Regions from separate parts of the Bradyrhizobium genosp. L genome, predicted to be linked through region 1. Evidence: predicted binding sites of a transcription regulator. Region 1 holds the regulator's gene; each other region holds the start of a gene.
What was found. Region 1 encodes LexA, which represses DNA repair genes until DNA is damaged. Its sites were predicted from a motif close to TGTTCNNNNTGTGTTCNG; they were not measured.
Positions count from the first base shown of each region.

Region 2: IC762_RS06745 (ribonuclease T2 family protein) is a predicted target of LexA. The motif match lies at 2,520-2,537, and genes of this name have one in related genera.
Region 3: IC762_RS18525 (DUF3072 domain-containing protein) is a predicted target of LexA. The motif match lies at 2,713-2,730, and genes of this name have one in related genera.
Region 4: IC762_RS19080 (single-stranded DNA-binding protein) is a predicted target of LexA. The motif match lies at 2,159-2,176, and genes of this name have one in related genera.

Region 1 covers NZ_CP061378.1:4,169,207-4,174,319, reverse strand. Annotated here, with positions in the region: gene IC762_RS19710 (ComEC/Rec2 family competence protein) at 1-1,468, shown strand, start outside; gene IC762_RS19705 (hypothetical protein) at 1,465-1,683, opposite strand; gene IC762_RS19700 (hypothetical protein) at 1,830-2,258, opposite strand; gene lexA (transcriptional repressor LexA) at 2,498-3,199, opposite strand; gene IC762_RS19690 (molybdopterin molybdotransferase MoeA) at 3,410-4,621, opposite strand; gene IC762_RS19685 (HAD family hydrolase) at 4,634-5,113, opposite strand, start outside.
Region 2 covers NZ_CP061378.1:1,440,435-1,445,547, reverse strand. Annotated here, with positions in the region: gene IC762_RS06765 (ATP-binding protein) at 1-670, shown strand, start outside; gene IC762_RS06760 (DUF3617 domain-containing protein) at 941-1,477, opposite strand; gene IC762_RS06755 (hypothetical protein) at 1,522-1,821, opposite strand; gene IC762_RS06750 (hypothetical protein) at 1,988-2,455, shown strand; gene IC762_RS06745 (ribonuclease T2 family protein) at 2,648-3,268, shown strand; gene IC762_RS06740 (23S rRNA (adenine(2030)-N(6))-methyltransferase RlmJ) at 3,409-4,269, shown strand; gene IC762_RS06735 (cold-shock protein) at 4,530-4,745, shown strand; gene IC762_RS06730 (outer membrane protein) at 4,998-5,113, opposite strand, start outside.
Region 3 covers NZ_CP061378.1:3,933,264-3,938,376, forward strand. Annotated here, with positions in the region: gene IC762_RS18505 (HAMP domain-containing protein) at 1-72, opposite strand, end outside; gene IC762_RS18510 (PAS domain-containing sensor histidine kinase) at 345-1,967, shown strand; gene IC762_RS18515 (hypothetical protein) at 2,091-2,312, opposite strand; gene IC762_RS18520 (hypothetical protein) at 2,403-2,651, opposite strand; gene IC762_RS18525 (DUF3072 domain-containing protein) at 2,773-2,967, shown strand; gene IC762_RS18530 (hypothetical protein) at 3,068-3,322, shown strand; gene IC762_RS18535 (hypothetical protein) at 3,523-3,780, opposite strand; gene IC762_RS18540 (ATP-dependent helicase) at 3,906-5,113, shown strand, end outside.
Region 4 covers NZ_CP061378.1:4,046,380-4,051,492, reverse strand. Annotated here, with positions in the region: partial or broken gene IC762_RS19090 (outer membrane protein) at 171-931, opposite strand; gene IC762_RS19085 (outer membrane protein) at 1,150-1,896, opposite strand; gene IC762_RS19080 (single-stranded DNA-binding protein) at 2,393-2,887, shown strand; gene IC762_RS19075 (DUF2306 domain-containing protein) at 3,147-3,545, shown strand; gene gyrA (DNA gyrase subunit A) at 3,762-5,113, shown strand, end outside.

The DNA of each region.
Region 1 (5,113 bases):
GATCGCGACCGCGCTGCTCACCGGCCGGCGCGATGCGATCACGACGCCGGTCAACGACGCGATGTTCATCTCCGGGCTCGGCCATGTGCTGTCGATCTCCGGCTATCACATGGCTGTCGTCGCCGGCGTGGTGTTCTTCACGATCCGCGCGCTGCTCGCGCTGTTTCCGGCGTTCACGGCCGGACAGCCGATCAAGAAATGGGCGGCCGGGGCGGCGCTGTTCGCTGCCGCGTTCTATCTGTTGCTGTCGGGCGCGGAGGTCGCGACGCAGCGATCCTTCTTCATGACGGCAGTGGTGCTGATCGCCGTCATGGTCGATCGCCGCGCCATCACCTTCCGAACGCTGGCGGTGGCGGCGCTGATCGTGCTGGCGATTGCGCCGGAAGCGCTGGTGCATCCGAGCTTTCAGATGTCGTTCGCCGCGACGCTCGGGCTGGTGGCGTTGGTGCAGATCGGGATGCCGAGCCTGTTTGCGTCGCCGGACCATTCGGTGACCGCGCGGATCGCGCTGTGGGGCGGGCGTGAGCTCATCGTGCTGGTGCTGGCCTCGCTGGTGGCGGGGCTGGCGACGACGCCCTATGCCGCGTTCCATTTCCATCGCATCACGCCCTACGGACTGCTCGCCAACCTGGCGGCGATGCCGGTGGTCTCGGCGGTCGTGATGCCCGCGGGCCTGCTCGGGCTTGCCGCAATGCCGTTCGGGTTCGACGGCGTGTTCTGGGCGATCATGGGCATTGGCATCGACTGGATGATCGTGGTGACGCAATGGGTCGCCGCACTGCCGGGCGCGGTCGGACGGATGGCGGCGTTCGGCACCGGACCGATGATCCTGGCCAGCGCGGGGCTCGTCCTGCTCGGGCTGTTGCGGACGCCGCTGCGCTGGTCGGGTGCGATGCTGCTCGTGGTGGCGACGGTCTGGGCGGTGCGGGTGCCGCAGCCGGATGTGCTGGTCTCCGCCGATGGCCGCAATGTCGCGGTGCGCGGCGGCGACGGGCGGCTGCATCTTATGCACAGCGCGAAGGATGCCTTTTTGGTCAAGGAGTGGCTCGCGGCCGATGCCGACGCGCGCTTCGCCGCGGATCCGTCGCTCGGCGAGAGCGTTTCCTGCGATTCCAGCGGCTGCGTCACTCCTGGCGCCGGCAGTTTCGTCGCGCTGGCGAACCGGCCCGATGCGCTGGCCGACGATTGCGAGCGGGCGGCGCTGATCGTCATGGCCCACCCCGCGCCGCAGGGCTGCGCGGCCTCGGTGATCGATGCCGAGCGGCTACGCCGCCACGGCGCGCTGACGCTGCGCCGCGTCAGCGGCGGCTTCGCCATCGATGCGGTCAAACCCGGTGGCATCGACCGGCCCTGGTCGCCGGCGGTTCCCGGTGAAGGTGACAGCGAGGCGCTGCTGCGCACGCCTGACAAGCCGTCCCGTCCCGTCGATGCGACACCCGCCGAGACCGATCTGCAAGGCGACGATTAAGTCTGGCCGGGCGGGGGCAGCTCGAACAGGCCGAGATGGTACTCGTCGGAATCGGGGCCGGCGTCGGGCTTCTTGACCAGGGTGAAGGCGGCTTCGGGAAACTGCTGCCAGACCTTGAGGTCGTCGGCGGTGATCGTCAGCCAGCCGAACCGGAACATGTAGCGGCCCGGTTCGGTGACGCGTCCAGCCTTTTGCCACGTGACCTTGTCGACCACCGCGCACGCCCTCCGTGCGCGATGATGCGCCAACGCGTCGTCAGACGCAATTCCTCAGGCCGCGGCCCGGAACCCGAAGTCCGGGGCCGCTTGAAATTGCTTTGGTCACCCGCCGCGGGAATGGTCGTCCTGCGGCTGCGATGCGTTCAACCCAAAAACAGCGATGCGAATGCGGAGGGCCGCCGCTCTGCGACCTTGGGCTTCTGCTCGATCTGTTGAGGCAGCGCCGGCAGTTGCAGCACCGTGACGCGCTGTCCCTCGACGAGCTGGGTCACCAGCACGCGGTTGCCGTCGGGGAATTCGACCGCGTCGTGATGGCGATCCGGCACATCGGGCTCGATCTCGTTGAACACGCCGACACGGAAGCCGATCGTCTTGGTCCAGATCCAGCGGCTGTCGTAGCGGACGTTCTCGGTGAAGGCGAGCTCGGTGCCGGGCAACATGCAGACCGCAACCGCGAGATCGCTTTCGGAGGCAAAGCCGCGGGTCGACGTGCCGCGGAAGGTCGTGGTGACAAGCGTCTCTCCGACGACGGCGGGACGCGATTGCACCGCGTGCAGGCTATAGTCACACATCGGATGGCTCCTCGGTTCGAGGTAGCGACCCAAAGCCTCCCCTTGAGGCGCAGGCCTCTACCAGAGTGGACGATAGCGAACGAGTGTTTCCCCGTTTCTTGGCGATTGTACGACTGGCTGCAGAGCGGCCCGATCACAAACGCGCTACGCACGAGAGGTATCGGGGCGCATCTGGCAAGCTCACACGTCGCGCTATCTGCCAAGCAACGGTCGGATGTGTCGCGCGTTCCTTCGCGGCCTCAGTATTTGCGATAGAGCCCGATCAGCTTGCCCTGGATGCGAACCCGGTTCGGCGGCAGGATGCGCACTTCATAGGCGGTGTTGGCCGGCTCCAGCGCGATCGATGCACCGCGGCGGCGGAAGCGCTTCAGGGTGGCTTCCTCCTCGTCGATCAAGGCCACCACGATGTCGCCGGTGTTGGCGGTGTCGTTGCGCTGGATCAGCGCCATGTCGCCGTCGAGAATACCGGCCTCGACCATCGAGTCGCCGCGCACCTCGAGCGCGTAGTGCTCGCCGGTGCCGAGCATGTCGGGCGGTACGCTGATGGTGTGGCTGCGGGTCTGCAGCGCCTCGATCGGGGTACCGGCCGCGATCCGGCCCATCACCGGGACGGCGACCGGGCGGTTGCCGTCGTCCTCGATCACGGGGGCGGAGGCGCGCTTGCCGAGCGTGCCCTCGATGACGCTCGGCGTGAAGCCGCGGCGGCCGTTGCCGCCACCGGCGGCCAATTCGGGGAGCTTGATCACCTCGATGGCGCGGGCGCGGTTCGGCAGCCGGCGGATGAAGCCGCGCTCTTCCAGCGCGGTGATGAGGCGGTGGATACCGGACTTCGAGCGCAGGTCGAGCGCATCCTTCATCTCGTCGAAGGAGGGGGGCACGCCGGCCTCTTTCAGACGTTCATTGATGAAACGCAGAAGTTCGTACTGTTTGCGCGTGAGCATCTCGAGTATTCCCCCGGTTGAGTGCGTCGTTCGATTCCGAGACCTCAGGAGCCCCGATCTTGCGAGCACGATGCGCGCCAGCGACGAGGGACTCCCATTTGGTGACACCAGTACTCGAAACAAATCATGAACGGACACTATATGTTCGATACATGTTCTGCAACCACTTAATTTCAGGTGAACGCGCTCACCCGACGCTGCCGCGCGGGGTCATTCCGGCAGTGTCAGGATATCGCATGCGCTGCCTTTGAGAGCCGCCGGCGCGAATGGCGGACGGATCAGAAGTGCCCGTGCCGCAGCGAGATTTCCCAGCAGCGAGCTGTCCTGCTGCATCACCGGCGTTGCGATCAGCGTGCCGTGGTCGCGCTCTTCCAGACGCGCGCGCAGATAGTCCTCGCGCTGGTCGTTGGCGGCGAGATCGCGGCCGAGCAAGGCGCGCGCGCGAGTGTGATGAATCACCTTGCGGCCGCTCAAAGCCCGAATCAAAGGCACCAGAAACAGGTAGGCGCAGACATAGGACGACACCGGATTGCCGGGCAGGCCGATCACCCGCATGGTGCCGAGCCGGCCATGCATCATCGGCTTGCCGGGCCGCATTGCGATCCGCCAGAACGCCATGGCGACGCCCTCGGCCTCCAGCGACTGCTTGACCAGATCATGGTCGCCGACCGATGCTCCGCCGGTCGTGACCAGGATATCGGCGTCGACCTCGCGTGCACGGCGGATGCCGGCGGTGGTCGCCGCCACGGTATCGGCCGCGATCCCGAGATCGATGGTTTCGGCGCCCTCGCGGCGCGCCAGCGCCCGCAGCGCATAGCCGTTGGAATAGACGATCTGGCCGGGACCAGGCTCCGAGCCCGGCATCACCAGCTCGTCGCCGGTTGCGAGCAACGCGACCTTGGGGCGGCGGTGCACCGCGAGTTCCGGATAATTCATGGCGGCGGCCAGCGACAGCGCGCGGTCGGAGAGCCGCTGGCCTGCCGCGAGCAGCACGTCGCCGGCGTTGAAGTCGACGCCGGCGGGGCGGATGTGCCGTCCCCTGGTCGCGGCCTCGGTGATGGTGATGTGGTCGCCGTCGATGGCCGTGTCTTCCTGGATGATGACCGCATCGGCGCCGTCGGGGATCACGCCGCCGGTGAAGATCCGCACCGCTTCGCCCGCACTGAGGCTGCGCGCGAACGGCCGGCCGGCCGCGACTTCGCCGATCACCTTCAGGCGAGCGGACAGATCGGCCGCATCGGCCGCGCGCACCGCATAGCCGTCCATCGCCGACATCGGCTGCGGCGGCTGGGTACGCCGGGCCGCTGTGTCGCGTGCCAGGGTGCGGTCATGGGCGGCATCGAGCGCGACCATCTCTTCCGCCAGCGGATCGGCGCCGGCGAGAATGGCTGATAGGGCATCGGCAACCGGCATCAGGGCCACGGGCAGGCCTCCTCACATTCCCAATTCGGCAAGCGCCCTCGCCACGTCATCCGTCGATGTCACGTGGACGGCATGAAGGCCGCGCGCCCGCGCCCCCTCGATGTTGGCGGCCGTATCGTCGAAGAACAGGATCCGCGACGCCGGCACGCCGATCTCCTTTACCACATGATCATAGGCCGCGGCGTCGGGCTTCCGGAACCCGATGCTCGAGGACAGGAACACGGTGTGGAAGTGACTGAGCAGGTCGGCATAGGCGACCGAGAAATGCGCGACATGGGCCGGGTTGGTGTTGGAGAAGGCGTACAGCGGCATCCGCTTCGCGGCGCTCGCGAGCAGCGGCGCGATCCCCGGCATCGCGCCGGTGAAGATCGCATTCCAGCCTTCGAGGAACTGGGCGTCGGTCAGCGTGATGCCGAGCGACGCGCGCAGGTTCTCGAAGAACGCCGCATCGTCGATGCGCCCGATCTCGTGATGCTTGAAGCTGTCGTTGAC
Region 2 (5,113 bases), 2.7 Mb from region 1:
GCGTGCGGCGCAGGCCTTCATCGAGATGAAAGGGCGCGTCGAGCGCTCGATCGAGCAGCGCACCGCGATGCTGGCCGGCGTGTCGCACGATCTGCGCACAATCCTGACCCGCTTCAAGCTCGAGCTCGCGCTGCTCGGCGAAGGTCCCGAGATCGACGCGATGCGCAAGGACGTCGACGAGATGTCGATGATGCTGGAGGACTATCTGGCCTTCGCCCGCGGCGATTCCGGCGAGGTCGCGCAGCCGACCGACATGGTCATGGCGCTGGAGGAATTGCGCGGCGATGCCGAGCGCCACGGCCATATCGCCACGGTGGCGTTCCACGGCCTGCCGGTGGTCACGGTGAAGCCGGCCTCGTTCAAGCGCTGCCTCGCCAACCTCGTCTCCAACGCGGCGCGCCACGCCAACACGATCTCGATCATCGGCCAGCGCGATCACCGCTATCTCAACATCACGGTCGACGATGACGGCCCCGGCATCCCCGCCAACATGCGCGAGGAGGTGTTCAAGCCGTTCCTGCGGCTCGACGATGCGCGCAACCAGGACGAAGGCGGCAGCGGCCTCGGCCTCGCCATCGCCCGCGACATCGCCCGCTCCCACGGCGGCGACATCATGCTCGGCGAAAGCCCGATGGGCGGCCTGCGCGCGGCGGTGCGGGTGCCGGTGTAAGCAGGAACGATCGGCTTGTTATCCGTCATCCTGAGAGCATGTGAATGTATGGCTCTCGGTGTCCCAACATACTCGATGTCGTCCCTGCGAAAGCAGGGACCCATACTCCGCGGCGGGTGTTATGAAAGGGACTCGTCGTCCCAGAGGTGTGCAACTATGAACTTCGGTGGTTATGGGTCCCTGCTTTCGGGGACGACATTGAATTTGTTGCGCAGCCACTGAGATCCTCTCAGCGTGATGCGGATAGATATGAACACGCGAGCAGCAGCGCTACTTCGGCTGCTGCTTCGGCAGCAGGTCCTTCAGCTTCTGCATGTCCTTGACGTTCATCTTCATGCCGCCGGGCATGACGATGTCACCGGGCTTCTGGTCGCTCTTGCAGGCGCCGAGCCATTTCGCCTCGATGGTCGTCGTGGTGTCGCGGGCGCCGGATGGACCACCCTCGGAATGCGAGGTGCTCTTGACCGTATAGGCGGAGTTGAAGTCGCCGACGATCTCGGCATGCGAAGTGATCGAAATGCCGGCCATGCCACAGACGCTGTCGCTGACATAGCCGGTCGCGGTCTTCTGGATGTCCTGCTTGGAGCAGATCTGCTTGGCCATCGGCGAGGCCGCCGTGCTCATCTCCTTGTCGGTGCTCTCGTCGGTGCAGTGCTGCATGGTGATCTCCGGGATCGCGCCCCCGCTGCGCACCATCTTCATTTCCCACAATCCGGCCTTGCGGATGGGCAGGTCGACGGCGTTGGCGGCGCCGGCCGACAGGACGAGGCAAACGGCCGAACCAAGCAAAGCGAGCTGTCGCGTCATGCGCGTTCCTCCCGGCTCAACGATCAAAGGATGCGAGCGCGCGCTCAATAGAGCGTGCGCAAGGGCCGGCCGGCTGCGCCATAGGGCACCCAGCGGCAGGCGAACGAGATATAGCCGCCCGGATAGGCGTTGACCGCGAGGAATTTCACCACCTTGCCGTAGGAGGCGCAGTGATCGACGGCCAGCTGCCTTGCATCGGCCTGGGTCGCGAGCGTGTAGGCGATGATCCCGCCGGTATCATTGCCCTTGAAGGGCGGCACCGGCTGCAACCAGTCGGCCCGCGCCGGCACCACGGCCAGCACCCCGCAAACGGCAACCAGGCACGCGGCCAATTTCCTTCGCATCGCAGACTCCATTTCGCTTGGCCCAACATAGAGTGCCCAGGCGGCCATGAAAAGAACGAGCCGGCCGCCGGATGCGGACTTGTCCGCAGGTGTTGCCGCGCTGCACTTGACCTTGCCGGGGCTTCACGGCACCGTCCGCGGCAATCGGATGATCGGTGGATTCCCCATGCGCGACCTGTTGATTTCAGCCAAGAAGCTCGGTGCTGGCGCCGCGCTCGCAATCGGCCTGCTGGCCTCTGCCGGGAGCACGGCGCAGGCCGCCAACCCATTTGAGCTGAATTTCTGGCTGTCCGGACCGCGCTATGACGGTAACGTAGCCCCCTGCGAGCGTGCGCTGCCGACGATTAGCGATCAATTCCACGAGAAGGAAGCCACCTTCTGGAATTCGCCGCTGGTCATCACCGGCTTCGACCGCATCCACGAGACCGCGTTCCGCCCCTGGCAGTCCGACAACATTCCGCGCCGCTATTGCTCCGGCCAGGCGATGCTGAGCGACGGCAAGGTGCGCACCGTGCACTACTCGATCATCGAGGACGGCGGCTTCTCCGGCATCGGCCAGGGCGTCGAATGGTGCGTGACCGGGCTTGACCGCAACTGGGCCTATAATCCCTCCTGCAAGGCCGCGCGGCCCTGATCTCTGGCTAGACCGGCGAGCCGATCGTTCGTGGACAGCTCTGCTGCCCGCGGACGATTTCTTTTGTTCTTGAATTGTTCCAGTGGCCTGCTAGGCTTCGGACGGTCGAGTTTGGGGGAGCGCTTGATGCCTCGGTTGGTCACCATTTCGCGATTTCTCGCTTCAATTGTTTTTGTCCTGTGCGCCACGGCAATGGCGTCGGCGCAGGACCGCCGTCAGAACACGCCGGGCGAATTCGATTTCTATGTGCTGTCGCTGTCCTGGTCGCCGTCCTTCTGCGAGGCGGCAAGCGAGCGCGGCAACAACGGCCGCGGCACCCAGGCGCAATGCGGCGGACGGCCCTATTCCTTCGTGGTGCACGGCCTGTGGCCGCAATATGAGCGCGGCTTTCCCGAATACTGCCAGCGGCCCTCGCCGCGGCTCGCCCGCGGTATCATGACCTCGATGCTCGACCTGATGCCGGCGCCCGGGCTGATCTACAACGAATGGGACAAGCACGGCACCTGCTCGGGCCTGGGCGAGCGCGCCTATTTCGAGGCGATCCGCAAGGCACGCGCCGCGGTGAAGATCCCCGAGGAATTCCTCCAGCTGTCGGAGCCGAGGACGATCGCGCCCGACGATCTGGAAGCGGCCTTCATCAAGGTCAATCCGGGGCTGAGCAGTTCGGCGATCTCGGTGACCTGCGACAGCCGGCGGCTCAGCGAAGTGCGGATCTGCCTCAGCAAGGATCTGCAATTCCGCTCCTGCGAGGAGATCGACCGCCGCGCCTGCCGCCGCGACCAGGTGCTGATGCCGCCGATGCGCGGCGGCTGACACTCTCTGCGTCATGCCCGGGCTCGTCCCGGCCATCCACGTCTTTCTTGATGCAGCAGCCAAGACGTGGATGCCGGGGACAAGCCCGGGCATGACGAAGTATAAAATGCGCTTTGCCCGAAACGCGGCACGATCATCTCATGAACTACCGACACGCCTTTCACGCGGGCAGCTTCGCCGATGTCATCAAGCACATCGTGCTGGTGCGCATGCTGACCTATCTGCAGGAAAAGCCGGCCGCCTTGCGCGTCATCGACACCCATGCCGGCGCCGGTCTCTACGACCTGACCTCGAGCGAGGCGCAGCGCGGCGGCGAATGGCTGACAGGTATCGCGCGGCTGATGCAGGCGCGGCTTTCCGAGCAGACCTTGCCGCTGGTTGCGCCCTATCTCGATATCGTCAGGGCGTTCAATCCGAAGTCCGAGCTCAAAGCCTATCCCGGCTCGCCTCTGATCGCGCGGGCCATGTTGCGGCCACAGGACCGCCTCACCGCCTGCGAGATCGAGCCCGTGGCGCGCAAGCAACTGATCGACGCATTGCGGCGCGACACGCAGGCGCGTGTCGTCGATGTCGACGGCTGGATGGCATTGCCGGCTTTCGTGCCACCGAACGAGCGGCGCGGCCTTGTGCTGATCGATCCGCCGTTCGAGGCAAAGGATGAATTCGAGCGGCTGGCAAACAGCTTTTCTGACGCATTCGCGAAGTGGCCGACCGGCGCCTATTTGATCTGGTACCCCGTAAAATCACGGAGAGCCACCGACGAACTCGCGCGCAGCGTCGCAGCAGCGGCCGCAACAAGCCGCCCCGCCGGCAAATGCTTGCGTTTGGAATTCAGTGTGGCACCGCAAGAAGCAGACCGCGGCCTGGTCTCCACCGGCCTGCTGATCGTGAATCCGCCGTGGACGTTGGCCAACGAGTTGAAGCTGATCTTGCCCGAACTCGAGAAGCCGCTCGGCCAAGGTGGCGCGGCCCGCTTCAGAATAGAGACGCCCAAACCCTAATCCACCGTGCCGATTGAAAAGTGCGATTTGAGCGTAGGCAATCTGCGCGGAACCGTATTATGCTCATCCTGTTACGACTGGCTTTACGTTCCGCTTCCGCGAATGGTTGCGGCGGAGTGACAAGGCCGAAATAAAATCCAGGCAGACCGGCGGCGTGACGCCGGCCTGTTCAGGTGGCCAGGCTTCCGACAAGCGAATGTCGGTCAACCGCTGCGCGGCGTGCGCGTAGCGGGGGAGCAATACGGGGGAGGAGTTTCCCGATGGCCATGACTGGGACAGTCAAGTTCTTCAACGGAGAGCGTGGCTACGGCTTCATCAAGCCTGATGATGGCGGCCGCGATGTGTTCGTTCACATCACGGCAGTCGAGCGGGCGGGATTGAAGGACTTGACTGAAGGACAACGCATTACATTCGAGGTCGAGCCGGACAAGAAGGGCAAGGGCCCGAAGGCGGTCAACCTGGTGATTTCGTCGTGAGCGCGCAACTCGCGATGAGATCCGGATGAAGCGCTGCATGTAGCTGTCGACGAGCACGAAGCTCGCGCTCGCCGCGTAACCAGTTGCTTGATGCGGATGCCACCGGCGGCCTCCGTGCAGTTGAAGCGTGCGGCCGGATGCCGTGGCGCGATCCGCGGCGCGCAGCTTGCTGCATGCATCTCCGAACATCGCCGCAAAAAGAAACCCGGCCGCGCAAGGCACGGCCGGGAGTTGATATCAGACGTTTTCTTCTCAGAAGTGGTAGTTGATGCCGGCGCGGACCAGGTTGAAGCCGTAGCCGTTCGAGGTGCCTGTGATCGCGAAATGGCTGCTGGCCAGATCGACGTAGAGATATTCGATCTTGGCGC
Region 3 (5,113 bases), 240 kb from region 1:
CAGATTTCCGTTGGGTGGATTGGCGCGGCGTGTTTCAGTGCGGGGACGAGGCGGCGAACCGAGGTCGGTCATGGAAATTCCCCTACGTGCCGGCCGCAAGTCCGGAGACTCGGGTGAGCCAGCGACACCATAAGAAAGACTGCCCGTGATCTATTCAAGCGGGAAAACGGAATAACCGCGATTTGTGACGCAAACCGAGCAGGTTAATTGTCATTGGAACCAAAGGTTCCATCGGGCGTTGGAACTTTTTTGGCGGTTGGATTATTCTACCGGTTGCGCGGTTGCCCTGCTCGCATTGGAACAAAGGCCACCCCGAAGGCGTTTCGGGCGCTGGCAGGATGACGATGGTTAAAAAATCACGACAGCGCGAACAGGCGGTTTTCGAGACCGAGCGGCAGCAGGCGCGGGCGGAGCTCGAAGCCAGCGAAAGCCAGTTCCGCCTGCTGGTGAGCAATGTCACGGATTACGCGCTCTATATGCTGACGCCGGCCGGCATCGTCGCCAACTGGAATGCCGGTGGCGAGCGGATCAAGGGGTATGCCCCCGACGAGATCATCGGCCAAAGCTTCGCGCGATTTTATACGCCGGTCGACCAGGCTGCCGGCAAGCCGGCCCGGGCGCTCAGGATCGCCGAAGAGACCGGGCACTATGAGGAGGAAGGCTGGCGGGTCCGCAAGGATGGCTCGTTCTTCTGGGCAAGCGTCGTGATCGATCCGATCCGCGACGCTGACGGCCAGCTGGTCGGCTTTGCCAAGATCACGCGCGACATTTCAGAGCGGCGCGAGGCGCAGCAGAAGCTTGAGCAGGTGCAGCGTCAGCTCGCGGAATCGCAGAAGATGGATGCGCTGGGTCAATTGACCGGCGGCGTCGCGCACGACTTCAACAACCTCCTGATGATCATCTCCGGCAATTTGCACAGGATCGAACGCGAGGTGACGAGCGAGCGGGGCCGGCTTGCGCTCGGCGCGATCGAAACCGCTACCCAGCGTGCCGCTTCACTGACCAGCCAGCTCCTCACCTTCGCGCGCCGGCAGAGCGTCAACCCGCAGACCATCGACGTCGCCGACAGGATCGCCTCGGTGCGCGAGGTCCTGACCAGTGCGCTCGGCGGCATGATCAAGCTGAACATCGAGATATCGCCGGAGCTCTGGCCGATCTTCGTCGACCCGAACGAGTTCGAGACCGCACTGATCAACCTTGTGGTCAATGCGCGGGACGCGATGCCGGACGGCGGCACGTTGAGCGTGACAGCCCACAATGCGGCTGCCGCCGACCAGGTGGTCGTCAGCGTCGGCGATACCGGCGAAGGCATTCCCGACGATGTGCTGAGCAAGGTCTTCGACCCGTTCTTCACCACCAAGCCGGTCGGCAAGGGCACCGGCCTCGGGCTTTCCCAGGTCCATGGCTTTGCCCACCAGGCCGGCGGCAGGGTTGAAATCGCCAGCACGCTCGGCAAAGGCACCACCGTCAGCATCCATCTGCCGCGGGAGACGACGGTCCCGAAGGTCGAGGTTGAGGGCCGGGCCGCGCCAAAGTCCGCCACCGTGCTTCTGATCGAGGACAATCCCGCCGTGGCCGACGCCAGCACCGGGCTGCTCGAACAGCTCGGCTACACCGTGCGCTGGACGTCGAATGCGGAGACCGCGTTGCGGGAGATCGAGGCCAACGGCGTCGATGTGGTGTTCAGCGATATCATCATGCCCGGCAAGATGGACGGGCTGAAACTGGCGCGCGCCATCAGGGCCATGAAGCCCGATTTGCCCATCCTGCTGACGACGGGCTACAGCGACAGTGCGCGTGACGTGAAGTCGGATTTTCCGGTGCTGCGCAAGCCGTATCACATTCACGACCTCAGCCGCGAATTGTCGAAGCTCACCGGACATGATCCCGGCGAAGGGGCCACGATTCCAGCGGAATCGGATACCGGTTCGCGGCCGCCTCGACCAAGGGCGAAGGTCCGCTCCTAGAGCATTTTCGGTTCTGATTGAATCAGAACCGAAGCTCCAGCTTTTTGTGTTGACGCGTTTTCTTCACGCGAACCGCTATCCACTTCGCTCGAAAACGCTCCGGAAGCGCGCCGAAGAGCTGGTCTAGCGCTCCGCGGGCCAGCTGCGACGCACCAACTGCACGCGCTCGATGCGGCTGCACTGCTCGCAGCGGTACTGAAGGATGTCCCTGCCCTCGTCGCCGGGATAGCTGGTCTCAAGCCGCATCGTCCTGTTGCAACTGATGCAGGAGATCAGCGTCAGGAGCGGACTGCGATCATCATTCATCGATGCCCGCGGCGGTCGCGCGGTCAGATCGGCGATCATTGCGTTGGACGAAGCCATCGAATTGGACATCACCACCAGAAAATGCCGATCCCGTGGCCCGGGTTCCAGCCCCGAAACCTCAACTTGTCCTCAGACCCGGGGGCTGCGACCAGGCCCGGGCTTTCCCTTGTCGAGCCCAACCTTGGCCACCGGACGCGCCCCGCGGCTCCGGTCCAGCCGCTCGCGCACGGCCGGCAAGTGCTCGCCGCCGCCTGCGGCCTTCCAGCGGCCGATCAGCTCGGTCACCTCGGCGCGCATCGCCATCAGCCGGGTGGACGCTTCGCTGCAATCGAGGTCGCGGTTGACCTGATCCCGGATCGCGGCTTCGACCAGCGTCATCTCAGCCCGCAACACGCTGATCTTGCGACGAATTTCATTGATTTTATTGTCCATATCTTGTTAGAACAAAAATAGAACATATTGTCAAGTCACAACACAGCCAGCAAGGTGGAACATGAGCATGGCAGCGGTAAGATATGGTGGGGTCGCCGAGCGCCTGGGCGAGCAGATGACCCGTGCCCAGGCTCTGCGGTTGAGGGGCCTCGCCGAGGAGGCCTACCAGCCGAGCCAATATGCACGGGACCTGACATACGAGGAAGCGGAGCGCCGCATCGGCGCCCTCAAGGCCGAGATCGCGCTCGCGGACTCGTTCTGAAGCACCCCACTGGTCGGTTGCCGGACAGCACTTAACACTTGCTATAGCCGACGCAGCTAGTTCTGTTCCCGTGGTGCCGTTGCCTCGGGGAGTCCCTCACGTGCTGGAGCTGGAGAAGCGATCGCCGCTCGCCTTCCCGATCGCGCTGAAGGACGGGCGCAGGCTCGAGACCGTCGGCGACGCGGCGGATTATTTGTCCCGACTGAATGTCGAACAGCGTGAGCGCTTCTATTGGAGGAACGCCATCATGATGTTCAACAACGCGATGCGCGAACCGAACTATCTGAAGATCGCGACCATGAATCTGCGCTCGGCTCTTGTGTATGACCGGCTCGTCGACGACGCCGGCGCCTGACTGTGCTTTGACAGCTACAGCCGAATCGACGGCGCTTGCGTAGAGGCCATTCCGTTATGGCCGCAAACAAGGTAACGGCGGTACACACCACGGCTCGACGCTGACGGCGCCGCGAGCTGCGATCTGGGGCCGCCTGGGAGGGCCAAGGCGGCCCATTCTTTTTTCGCGAGCGCTGCGAAAAATCCGGTCAGAGCATCTTGTCAAAGCATCTTGGCGCGGACGAACAATGCGCGCAGCGCGTTGGTCGCCTGGATCGTCAGCATGGCGTTGCCGGCCGCCCGCTCCAGCGCGGTGACGGCGTCGTCATGCAGCGAGCGGAATTCCATCCATTCGACAGCGCTGAGATTGGTGATGAAGCGATAGGCCTGGCCGACGGTCGCAAGCGTCATCGTCTCGCCGTTCAGCCGCACCTTGAACGTCGCCTTCAGCGGCGTGTCGGATCTGGATACGTCAGCCATCTACGTCACTCATGGCGCGGTTGTGCGCTGCGCCCCGTTAATGTCAATCTAATTTCTCGCGCCCCTGCTCCGGCGCAACAGCCCCGACGATCGCAATGTCTGTTAGCGTTTGCTGGGGGTGATTCGTGCCTGATGTTGCCAACACAGCCTATCTCGACGCGCTCAATCCGCAGCAGCGCCGCGCGGTCGAGCACGGCATCGGGCGCGACGGAACCATCGGCACGCCGCTGCTGGTGATTGCGGGCGCGGGTTCCGGCAAGACCAACACGCTCGCCCATCGAGTCGCGCATCTGATCGTCGCCGGCGCCGATCCGCGCCGCATCCTGTTGATGACGTTTTCGCGCCGCGCGGCGGGCGAGATGGCCGGCCGCGTCGAGCGCATCGCGCGGCGCGTGCTCGGCGACCGCGCGTCCGTGATGACCGACGCCTTGAGCTGGGCCGGCACCTTCCACGGCATCGGTGCGCGCCTGTTGCGGGAATTCTCCGAGCGCATCGGGCTCGATCCAGCCTTCACGATCCACGACCGCGAGGATTCCGCCGACCTGATCAATCTGGTCCGCCACGAGCTCGGCCTGTCCCGGACCGAAAGCCGGTTTCCCACCAAGGGCACCTGCCTTGCGATCTATTCGCGCTGCGTCAACGCGGAGCTGCCGATCGAGGCGGTGCTCGGCCAGTTCTTCCCATGGTGCGCGGGCTGGGCCAGCGAGCTGAAGCAGCTGTTCGCGGCTTATGTCGAGACCAAGCAGCAGCAGAACGTGCTCGATTATGACGACCTGCTACTGTACTGGGCGCAGATGGTCGCCGACGCCGGCCTCGCGGACGAGATCGGCGGCCGCTTCGACCATGTCATGGTCGACGAATATCAGGACACCAACCGCCTGCAGTCCTCGATCCTGCTCGCGCTGAAGCCTGCGGGACGCGGGCTCACCGTGGTCGGCGACGACGCGCAGTCGATCTATTCGTTCCGCGCCGCGACCGTGCGCAACATCCTCGATTTCCCGAGCCAGTTCGCGCCGGCAGCGGAAATCGTCACGCTCGACCGCAACTATCGCTCGACGCAACCGATCCTCGAAGCCGCCAATGGCGTGATCGCGCTCGCCAGGGAGCGCTTCACCAAGAACCTGTGGACCGACCGCGCGTCGACGCGCAAGCCGCTGCTGGTCGCGATCCGCGACGAAGCCGATCAGGCCCGCTATGTCGTCGAGCAGGTGCTGGCGACCCGCGAGGAAGGCGCGCTGTTGAAGCACCAGGCGGTGCTGTTCCGCACCTCCTCGCATTCGGGACCGCTCGAGATCGAGCTGACCCGCCGCAACATCCCCTTCGTGAAGTTCGG
Region 4 (5,113 bases), 120 kb from region 1:
GCGTTGCTCTGTGTCTACATGGTTGAATCCGCAAGTTGTGTATCCGCAAAACCACAACGCACGGAAAAGCTGCAATCTCCGGTACTCGACTGCCGTTTGGCGCGCCTTTCGCGCAACGAAAAGGCCGGCGCCAAGGCCGGCCTGTCGCGGGCTGCAATCAGCCCGTGCAATCAGTATTTCGCGACGACCGCGCCGCCCGAGTTGAAGTGATAGTTGAGGCCGAGCTTGACGGTGTGGAACGTGTCCTTCCACTCCGAGCGGTCGGTCACGCCGGCCGTGTACTGGATCGGCGCGCCCTTGCCGAGGTCGATGTAGCTGTATTCCGCCTTGGCCGACCAGTTCGGGGTGAACATGTATTCGAGGCCGGCGCCCGCGGTCCAACCCCATCTGATGTCGCTAGCACTGACCGAAGGTGGGACCAGGCCCGCGCTGTAGCGATGCTGGATGTCGCCGACGGCAGCGCCCGCCGCTGACGAACCACAGCGCCGGACCGTCGGCGTAGCCGAGCCGGCCCTTGATGTCGCCGAAGCTGCGCAGCGCGGTGTAGTAGGTGTCGAGCAGGTTGGGCGGTCCGACATTGATGATGTCGGAGCGGCCATTGATGCCGGACCAGTGGTAGTCGCCCTCGAGGCCGAATACGGCGGGACCGGTCTGCCAGTTGTAGCCGATCACGCCGCCGACGAAGCCGCCGCTGGTGGTGTAGCTGTGGCTGCCGATGAACGCCGCGTCGTTCGGTGCGCCGAGATAGGTTTCCCTGCTGGTGCCCCAGCCGCCGCCGCCCTGGGGCACCGAGATAGAACCCGTCCCAGGTCACAGCTGGCGTCACCACAGGCGGCGGTGCCTTGACGGGACGCGCGGCGGGGTCGGCCGCCGATGCCGGCGCAGCGCTCAGCGCGGCGAGGGCGGCTGCTGCAACACAAAGCTGTTTCATGGAGATCCATCCCGCTTTGATTCGATCGCTGCAGGCAGGCTACCATTCCAGGTTGCAGACCGCCGTGTCATGCCCGCAACGGACATAACATTTTGATTTTGCTATATATTTTACGATTTCTTAAGATTTAACCACTGCGATTCGCGGTGGATGGACCGGCAAACAAAAAGGCCGGCGCAAGGCCGGCCTCTTCGTCCGTCTGACATCCGATCGCGCGATCAGTACTTCGCGACGACCGGGCCACCCCATTTGTAGTTCACGCGAACCGTGACGAGATCGACGTCCTGGCGCTCGCGAACCGTGCTGAACAGCGCGCCGGCCGGTGTGACCAGATTGTAGGTCTGGTCCTGCATGAACAGATGGTCGTACTCGACACCCGCGGTCCAGTTCGGGGCGAAGCCGAACTCGACGCCGGCACCCACGGTGCCGCCCCAGCGCGTATCGCTGGCGCTGCCGGAGAGCGCGCCGGTCGGCGTGAAGAAGGTGTTGTAGCGGTTGTCGGTCACGGCCGCGCCGCCCTTGACGTACAGCAGCGTGTTGTTGATCGCCCAGCCGACCTGGCCGGTGAACAGGCCGAAAGCGTCGATCTTGGTCTGGTTGTTGAAGAAGCCCGGGAAGATCGCCGAGTTGTTGCTGCCCTTCAGGTCAGCCCAGTCGCCCTGCGCTTCGAGGCCGAACACCCAGGTGCCGGACTGCCAGCGGTAGCCGATCTGGCCACCGGCCACGCCGCCGGTCGCGTCATGGCAACCATCCGATCCAATGAACGTGCCGCCGGGGACCTGATCCCAGCAATTGTGGCTCGAGCCCCAGCCGCCGTTGGCGCCGATGTAGAAGCCGGTCCAGTCATAGATCGGGGCCATGACCGGGGGCGGTGCCTTGGTGTAGGGACGCGCTGCGAGATCAGCAGCGGCTGCCGGTGCAGCAAACGCAACCAACGCAACTGTCGCTAGCAGATATCGCTTCATGGTCAGTCTCCCAGCTCCCCGATCCGCTTGCGTCGTCCCCGAAGCGGCATCATCAGACGCGAGCGCCCGCGTCATTTGCAAGGACCATACTCTGATTCAACCTGAAGGGCCGTCTCTCAAATGCAACACTCGCAGAAGAAGTAACGTTAAAGCAAGGCGCTGTTTTATTTGAGATTTTTGAATCGTCGTTCGGGGTGGCTCGCGGCGTCTTGCCCGAAGCTGGCGCGGCACCATGGGTGTGCCGCTGCTACGGCAGGTTGCGGTGAACAAAACTGGAACATTCCCCGCCGCGATGCTATATGGGGATGATGCTATATGGGGATAACGGCGTGTGGATATCCGCGAGACCGTGGATAACGACCGGATCGTTGGGCGACAGCCGATGCGACGGCCCGGTGTCGGCGTATAGGGTCATCCGCGACGCCTGCAGTAAGTGGCGAAGGTTGAGAGTGGCGGCCGATGTCCGGCGGCCCGGTTTTTGAGCGGAGATGAAGCGATGGCAGGAAGCGTGAACAAGGTGATCCTGGTTGGAAACCTCGGCAAGGATCCGGAAATCCGGCGGACACAGGACGGCCGTCCGATCGCCAATCTCTCGATCGCCACCTCGGAGACCTGGCGCGACAAGGGCACCGGCGAGCGCAAGGAAAAGACCGAGTGGCATCGCGTCGTGATCTTCAACGAAGGCCTCTGCAAGGTCGCCGAGCAGTACCTGAAGAAGGGCGCCAAGGTGTACATCGAGGGCCAGCTGCAGACCCGTAAATGGACCGACCAGAGCGGCGTCGAGAAGTACTCGACCGAGGTCGTGCTGCAGGGCTTCAACTCCAACCTCACGATGCTCGACGGCCGCAGCGGCGGAGGCGGCAGCTTCTCCGACGATGGCGGCAGCGATTTCGGCTCGTCCGGTCCGGTCAGCTCTGCGCCGCGCCGCGCGGTTGCCGCCGGCAGCGGCGGTGGCCGCAACAGCGACATGGACGACGACATCCCGTTCTGAGCGGAGCGGGCCCTGCGTTTTTCTGACGCGACCTCGGGAGCCGTTCCGTGAAGGTCATTCTCCGGAACGGCGCCTTGATGCGCGGCGGTAAATTTCTCATGTGGACAAAGAGGATAACCAGGTAAGTCGCGGACATTGCTTGGCTTACTGAAGGCAGCGTTTGCGGCGCTTTCCGACTTTGACACAGGCCAATGTAAATGATATTTACATTCGCCGTGCCGGCAGACGATGTCCGGCCGCGACCTTGAGGGCTGCCGTCATGAGCCTCGCACCGCTATTGGACGCCGCGCCTGCGATCCCCCTCCATGCCTTTGCGGCGATGGCCGCCTTCGTGCTCGGCTCCATCCAACTCGCCGCGCCGAAGGGGACGCTGCCGCACCGGACGCTCGGCTGGATCTGGGTGATCCTGATGCTGGCCGTGGCGCTGAGCTCGTTCTGGATCCATCAGATCCGTCTGCTCGGCCCCTGGAGCCCGATCCATCTGCTGTCGATCTTCACGCTGGCGATGCTGGTGCTCGGCGTGACGGCCGCGCGGACGCACAATGTCCGCCGCCACAAGTTCACGATGATCAGCCTCTTTTTCGGCGCGCTGGTCATTGCCGGGTTGTTCACCTTCATGCCGGGGCGGATCATGCATGCGGTGGTGTTTGGGCAGTGAGAAGAGGCGAGCGGCGAGCAGCGAATAGAGCTCACTCTTTCGCTATTCGGCACGCGCACTTCGCAGCCTGAAGCGCAGTGTCGGGGAACTCCCGAGCCTCCCCGTAAGTGCATGAAAAAACGAAGGGAAAAACGGCGCCGCGGAGGCCGGCGAGGGTGGTTTTCGGGCCATCGATACGCTATATGATTCTCCAGTCAAACTGACCGGATTTCCCCTTTGGCCGATACCGACGACGACAAGCCCGGCGAGCCGCCGGCGCCCTCCGATATTCGTCCCGTTTCCATCCTCGACGAGATGAAGAAGTCCTACCTCGATTACGCCATGAGCGTGATCGTGGCGCGTGCGCTGCCCGATGCGCGCGACGGACTGAAGCCGGTGCACCGGCGCATTCTCTACTCGATGCATGAGCAGGGACACACGCCGGACAAGAAATACGTCAAGTCCGCGCGCGTGGTCGGCGACGTCATCGGTAAATATCATCCGCACGGCGACCAATCGATCTATGACGCGATGGTGCGCATGGCGCAGGATTTCTCCCTGCGCGTGCCGCTGATCGACGGTCAGGGCAATTTCGGCTCGATCGACGGCGATCCGCCGGCGGCCTATCGATATACCGAGGCCCGGCTGACCAAGGCGGCGCTCGCGGTGCTTGCCGACATCGACATGGACACCGTCGATTTCCAGGCGAACTACGACAATTCGGAACGGGAGCCGTCGGTCCTGCCGGCCAGGTTCCCGAACCTGCTGGTCAACGGCGCCGGCGGCATCGCCGTCGGCATGGCGACCAACATCCCGCCGCACAATCTCGGCGAGGTCGTCGATGCCTGCGTGGCGCTGATCGACAATCCAGGGCTGTCGATCGACGAACTCAACAACATCATTCCAGGACCGGATTTCCCGACCGGCGGCATCATCCTCGGCCGCCAGGGCATCCGCTCGGCCTATCATCTCGGCCGCGGCTCGATCGTGATGCGCGGCAAGGTGACCATCGATACCATCCGCAGGGATCGCGAGGCGATCATCGTCACGGAGATCCCCTATCAGATCAACAAGGCCGCGATGGTCGCGCGCATCGGCGAACTCGTGCGCGAGAAGAAGATCGAGGGCATCAGCGAGATGCGCGACGAGTCCGACCGCGACGGCTATCGCGTCGTGATCGAATTGAAGCGCGACGCGGTGCCCGACGTGGTGCTGAACCAGCTCTATAAATTCACGCCGCTGCAGTCGAGTTTCCCGGCCAACGTGCTGGCGCTGGATTCCGGCCGGCCGCAGACCATGACCCTGAAGGACCTGCTCACCATCTTCGTGGCGTTCCGCGAGCAGGTGGTGACCCGCCGAACCAAGTTCCTGCTCGGCAAGGCGCGCGACCGTGCCCATATCCTGGTCGGCCTCGCGATTGCCGTCGCCAATATCGATGAAATCATCCGGGTCATCAGGACCTCGCCCGATCCGATCACCGCGCGTGACACCCTGATGTCGCGCGACTGGGCGGCGCGGGACGTCGAGGCCATGATCACGCTGATCGACGATCCCCGCCATCGCATCAACGAAGACGGAACGATCCGGCT